Regions from separate parts of the Corallincola platygyrae genome, predicted to be linked through region 2. Evidence: predicted binding sites of a transcription regulator. Region 2 holds the regulator's gene; the other holds the start of a gene.

Region 1 (3,398 bases), on a different contig from region 2:
TTCTACGATCCCCGCACCAGAGAATAGGGCTAACTGGCAGCCGTCGACCAAGGCACTGCGAATAGCCACGCTGAACTCACTGTGAGCGTGGCTCATGTAACCGATGGCGCCGGCATACCAGCCTCGCTGAAACGGTTCATGGTCAGCAATAAACTGCAGTGCATCGGCTTTGGGCGTGCCGCCAACCGCGGGCGTAGGATGAAGCCGCTCAAGCAATTGGTCATCCCGAACCTTTGGCCGGAGCCGTGCACGTATCTCACGTTTAAGGTGCTGCAGGCGGTTAAGTTTGAGAACACGGGCTTTGTCGTCGTAGCTCAGTGCCTCACACAGTGGGCCCAGCTGCGACAAAATATCGTCCAGCACAATGCGGTTTTCCCGCCGGTTTTTACCGTCTCCGAGCAGTGCCATGGCAATAATACGTGCATGCAAGGGGTCTTTCGGTCTGACATCTGTGCCCGCGACCGCCTCGCTGGTGAGCTGGTGGCCTTCTCGTCGAAACAGGCGTTCTGGCGTACAGCCGATAAAGCAGCGTTCAGGTGCCAGTTGAAACGCAAAGGGCGAGCTATGCTGGTTAGCCTTTCGCCACTGGTCCAGCAGGTACCAGGGATCACAGGGGGTTGCCGTCGTCAGTTGCTGCCTTCTTGCTAACACCACTTTTGATAGCGCAGGTTGCTCCGCCAGTGCCTGCTCAACCTGTTGTGTCCACTGGCCTTCGGCTGGCACATTGTTTTCAGCCAAGACCTCGGGCAGCGTGGTGTTCAGCGTTGCAGGTTTAATCCGTGCCAACGCTTTCTTTGCTGCTTTTAGCTCCTGCTCAAAAGGGCGCTGGTCATCCACCCAAAGGTTGAGTTTCAGCGTGATTTTGTGACTGTTTGGGTCGCGATTTTGATCAGGCTCTCGCTGCCACAACAGGCGGGGAAGGAAGAAGCAGGGCGGCTGTGTGGATTCGGTATTTGTGGGGTCAAACGGCACGACTGCCATCAGCAGCAGTGGGAAGGCGGCGCACGCCGTGAGTGCGTCAGAGGCGTCTTCAGCGCTGGTGAATGTGGTCACTGCACCGACGCCTGCCAACTCAAGCTGTTCGTCTCGTCGTTGCCAATAAGCTTTGGGGTAGTCCTGTTGTGCCGCTAACCAAGGCAATGCGGTGCTGGCATCAAGCTCTTGTACCAGCTGTTTGGGACCTGAAAATGGTCCTAAATCTGCCAGTTGCTGCGCTAAACTGCGGGTTGTGGATAACCCTTTTGACTGCGGAAATGGCCGTACCGCCATATCAGGCTAACTTTCCTTTTTGTATGCTAAAGAGCATTTTGAAGCAAATTCAGATACCTGCAACTCCCTACTGAGATTGAGTTGATATAAACCAAGTCAAAGCTCTCTAAGAATGGGTCATTGATTTAAAAAGAGTTTTACTTTCTGTTGGTAGCCATGCAGACTAACACCCACTAGATGTAGTGTTTTTATGCTTTCTTGGTCACACCATTGTGGGTTTCGTGTGTAATCTCACATTTTCTAAAATTTATTTTTTTTAGCAACTCCGCATTGCCAAAGGGCTACCCCCAAAATAGGCCCTGTTTTCGTCCACAACAGACGAAAGTCAATACTGTAATTCCCAACCACTAGATATATACTTTTCGAATTGCTGGAGCACTAGATGTTGTGTTTCCAGTGGGAATCTTGTGTATAGCCTGTGAATAAGTCATCCATAGAGGGGAATACGGTATGGCCCGCGCCACTGCAACCGCAAAACAACAAGAAAACGCGGATGTTCAATTAGCTCTGCAACCTGCGTCTTACGATATCTGGGACAAGAAGTATCGTCTGAAAGACAAGCAGGGCGTTGCTCTGGATAAAGATCTGGACGACACCTTCCGTCGTGTTGCCAAAGCAACTGCGTCGGTAGAGAAAACGCCTGAATTGCAGAACGAGTGGTATGAAAAATTCCTTTGGGCACTGCGCAATGGCGCTATCCCAGCTGGCCGTATTACGTCTAATGCCGGTGCTGAGGCATACAAGCCTGCAACATCGACCATTAACTGTACCGTATCCGGTATCGTTAAGGACTCAATGGATGGGATCCTGAACAAGGTTCATGAAGCGGGTCTGACCTTGAAAGCGGGTTGTGGTATCGGTTACGAATTCTCTACGCTGCGTCCTAAAGGCGCATACGTATCAGGTGCCGGTGCATACACCTCAGGTCCTCTGAGCTTTATGGATATCTTTGACAAGATGTGTTTCACCGTAAGCTCTGCGGGCGGTCGCCGCGGTGCACAGATGGGTACCTTCGACGTTTCTCATCCCGACGTGATGGACTTTGTTCGCGCCAAGCGTGAAGACGGTCGTCTGCGCCAGTTCAACCTGTCATTGCTGATCACGGCTGACTTCATTGAAGCGGTGAAAGCGGATGCTGACTGGCCTCTGTCATTCCCACTGACACAAGTTGAAATTGATACCGACGAGCTGGATGTTAATAACCCAGAGCAGGTGGTTTGGCGTCCTTGCCCATTCGATATCAACTACGCACGTGAGCAGGAATATGTGCTGAATGACGCCGGTGATGTTTGTTGCCGCATCTTCAACACCATTCGCGCCCAGCGCCTGTGGGACGTGATCATGAGTTCTACCTATGACTATGCCGAGCCAGGTTTCATCCTGATCGACAAAGTTAACGAGATGAACAACAACTGGTTCTGCGAAACTATTCGTGCAACCAACCCTTGTGGTGAGCAGCCACTGCCTCCATACGGCGCCTGCCTGCTGGGCTCTGTGAACCTGACTAAGTTCGTGGTTGACCCATTCACAGACAAAGCGTCTTTCGATTTTGAAAAGTACCGTGAAACGGTTGCGGTATTTACCCGCATGCTGGACAACGTGGTTGAGATCAACGGCCTGCCTCTCGGCAAGCAGCGTGACGAGATCATGAACAAGCGTCGTCACGGTATGGGCTTCCTGGGTCTGGGCTCAACCCTGACCATGCTGGGCATGAAGTACGGCGATGCTGAATCCGTTCAGTTCACTGAAGAAGTGGCCCGTGAAATGGCACTGGAAGGCTGGCGTGAAGCGCTGCGCCTGACCGAAGAGAAAGGTGCGGCACCAATCATGGACCAGGAGTTCACTGTCACTGAAGATATGCTGGTGAACCGCCCTGAAATGCGTGAGGACGGCATCAAGGTGGGTGACAAGCTGGCGGGTAAAGTACTGCACGCACGTTACAGCCGCTACATGCAGCAGATCGCCGATATCGACCCGGAGTTGGTTGAACAGCTGGCAGAGAAGGGCGCACGCTTTACTCACCACAGCTCAATCGCACCAACCGGTACGATCTCACTGTCGATCGCTAACAACGTATCTAACGGTATTGAGCCTTCATTCAGCCACAAGTACATCCGTAACGTGATTCG
Region 2 (3,398 bases):
CGTTCAACCTCATGCTGGTTCTCAGGCCAACGCGGCTGTTTTCCAGGCTTTGCTGCAGCCAGGCGATACCGTTCTGGGCATGAGCCTGGCACACGGTGGTCACCTGACTCACGGCTCTCACGTAAACTTCTCAGGCAAGACTTACAATGCAGTCCAGTACGGCATCAATGATGATGGCAAGCTGGAGTATGAAGAAGTTCGCAAGCTGGCACTTGAGCACAAACCAAAGATGATCATCGGTGGTTTCTCTGCCTACTCAGGTATCCTGGATTGGGCTAAATTTCGTGAAATCGCTGACGAAGTAGGTGCTTACCTGTTCGTAGATATGGCTCACGTAGCTGGTTTGGTTGCTGCGGGTCTCTATCCTAACCCTCTGCCTCATGCACACGTTGTGACTACTACAACTCACAAGACGCTGGCTGGCCCTCGTGGCGGTCTGATCCTGTCTGCGTGCAATGACGAAGATATCTATAAGAAGCTGAACAGTGCCGTATTCCCTGGTGGTCAGGGTGGCCCTCTGTGTCACGTGATCGCTGCTAAAGCGGTGGCTTTCAAAGAAGCACTGCAGCCAGAGTTCAAAGAGTATCAGAAGCAGGTTGTTGCCAACGCGAAGACCATGGCGAAAGTGTTCATGGAGCGTGGCTACAAGATCGTTTCTGGCGGCACTGATAACCACCTGTTCCTGGTTGACCTGATCGATAAAGATATCACGGGTAAAGACGCTGATGCGGCGCTGGGTAAGGCTCACATCACTGTGAACAAAAACTCTGTGCCAAATGATCCGCGCTCACCTTTCGTGACCTCTGGTCTGCGTATCGGTACACCGGCTATTACTCGCCGTGGCTTCACTGATGCTGATGCTGCTGATCTGGCCGGCTGGATCTGTGACGTGTTGGATAACATCGAAGATGAAAGCGCAATCGCTGCCGTTCGCGGTAAAGTAGAAGCGATCTGCAAGCGTCTGCCTGTTTACGCTTAATTCTTTAGCGCAAACAAAGCACTAGCTGGTCACCCTTACACGGGGTGGCCAGTTTTTTTATACCCAAAACGCTTCGCGGGGCACGCTGTGTACAGGATGTACGGTATGCCGCGGGTGCATGGAAGGACAGGAGCGGCTGCAATTTACGGCCAGAGTTGCTATGGTGGGCGGATGCCCGAGGAGAGCCTATGCATTGTCCATTCTGTTTTGCCCCTGACACCAAAGTTATCGACTCCCGTTTAGTCGCTGATGGTAGCCAGGTACGCAGGCGTCGTGAATGCACTAATTGCCACGAACGATACACTACGTTTGAAACTGCTGAACTGGTGATGCCACGACTGATTAAGCGTGATGGCAGCCGAGAGCCGTTCAATGAAGATAAGCTGCGCAATGGCTTGTTGCGAGCTGTTGAAAAACGCCCTGTTAGCGCAGAACAGCTTGAGCAAACTGTCGCTGATATCAAGTCTAAGCTGCGCGCCACCGGTGAACGCGAGGTTGGCAGTAAGTTTGTTGGCGAACTGCTGATGGATGCACTGAAAAAACTCGATAAAGTGGCTTATATCCGTTTCGCTTCGGTTTATCTCTCTTTCGAGAGCATCGGTGAGTTTGAAGACGCAATCGCTAAACTAAGCAACAACCATACGAGCTAGCGTGCCTGCTAACTCGTAGTTTCTATCTGACGCAAGAGTTCTAACATGTCTCAATTCAGCGTTGATGATCATCGCTATATGCAACGCGCTATTTATCTGGCGGAAAAAGCGCTCTTCACCACGTCACCCAACCCCAGGGTCGGCTGCGTCATCGTCAAAGATGGCGAAATCGTTGGCGAGGGTTATCACAAACGCGCAGGACAAGCACACGCAGAAGTGAATGCACTAGCCGCGGCCGGTGAAAAAGCCGTTGGCGCTACCTGTTATGTCACCTTAGAGCCATGCAGCCATTATGGCCGCACGCCGCCCTGTGCTGAAGCGCTGGTGCATGCGGGTGTCCATGAAGTGATCATGGCGATGGTTGATCCTAATCCGCTGGTAGCGGGTAAGGGCATTGGTTTGCTGGAAGCCTCTGGTATTCGGGTACGATATGGGCTGCTGGAAGCGCAGGCCAAGGCGCTTAATCCCGGCTTTATCAAACGAATGCAAACAGGCATGCCCTATGTCCGCTTGAAAATGGCTGCAACGCTAGATGGACGTACCGCACTAAGTAACGGTAAAAGTCAGTGGATCACAGGGCCAGACGCCAGAGCCGATGTCCAGCATTGGCGGGCCCGTAGCTGTGCAATTTTATCCGGTAGCGGTACGGCACTGATTGATAACCCATCGCTCAATGTAAGGCCAGAGCAGTTGTCGGAGCCCTATCCAGGGGACGTTCGTCAGCCTGTTAGAGTGATTGTCGATGGTCGCGCTCAGCTGACACCAGATTTGAAGATGTTTGATCTGCCCGGTGATATTTGGGTTGCACGTAAAGACGGTGCTGAGTTATGTGAATGGCCTGCACAGACTGACCAACTGGCGATTACAGAATCAAACAACAAGCTGGATCTGAGGGTATTGATGGCCACGTTGGCGAAGCGTGAAATCAATGAGATTTGGGTCGAAGCTGGCAGCCGCCTGGCTGGTGCACTGATTGATGCCAAACTGGTAGATGAATTTATCCTCTATCTGGCGCCCAAATTAATGGGGAATAGTGCACAAGGCTTGTTGGGTTTGTCAGAATACACTGAGATGAACCAGTTGCCTGAATTGGTATGGCGAGATGTGCGCCAAGTGGGGGACGATATTCGTATTATTTCCCAACCCATTGCGCCCAGCCCATAGTGAATAGAAAAGCAGATCTAATTTATGTTTACAGGAATTATCGAAGCGGTAGGTCATATCCGTCGTGTTCAGCCCAAAGGCGCTGATGTCACGCTTGAGATCGCGACCGGCAAACTGGATCTCTCGGATGTGAAGTTGGGCGACAGTATTGCCTCGAACGGCGTTTGTCTTACCGTGGTATCGCTGACCAGCGACAGTTTTTCGGCTGATTTATCAACGGAAACACTGTCTCGAACCGGTTTTAGTCAGCTCGGCAAAGGTGCCAAGGTTAACCTGGAAAAGGCCGTCACACCGACCACGCGCTTAGGTGGTCATTTAGTCAGTGGTCATGTCGACGCACTGGCAGAAGTGGTGAGCCGCGAAAGTGTAGGCCGAGCCATCGAGTTCTGGCTGGAAGCACCTGCGCATCTGGCCCGTTACATCACCGAGAAAGGTTCTATTTGTGTGGATGGTATCAGCCTCACTGTGAATGCGGTGGATGGTGCGCGGTTCAAGCTCACTATCGTGCCACATACCGCAGATGAAACGACGATCCAATCGTTCCAGGCCGGTACCAAGGTGAATCTGGAAGTAGACCAGATCGCACGCTATCTGGAGCGATTGAT

Evidence for each region. The regulator NrdR, encoded in region 2, represses ribonucleotide reductase genes. The targets are predictions, from matches to a motif close to AAACACNANATNTNGTGTTT.
Region 1: ABEA14_RS07900 (adenosylcobalamin-dependent ribonucleoside-diphosphate reductase) is a predicted target of NrdR. The motif match lies at 1,438-1,457, and genes of this name have one in related genera.

Annotation. Positions count from the first base shown of each region.
Region 1 is NZ_BAABLI010000008.1:556,435-559,832, forward strand. It holds gene ABEA14_RS07895 (isochorismate synthase) at 1-1,269, opposite strand, end outside; gene ABEA14_RS07900 (adenosylcobalamin-dependent ribonucleoside-diphosphate reductase) at 1,720-3,398, shown strand, end outside.
Region 2 is NZ_BAABLI010000013.1:45,387-48,784, forward strand. It holds gene glyA (serine hydroxymethyltransferase) at 1-979, shown strand, start outside; gene nrdR (transcriptional regulator NrdR) at 1,168-1,629, shown strand; gene ribD (bifunctional diaminohydroxyphosphoribosylaminopyrimidine deaminase/5-amino-6-(5-phosphoribosylamino)uracil reductase RibD) at 1,675-2,793, shown strand; gene ABEA14_RS10950 (riboflavin synthase) at 2,818-3,398, shown strand, end outside.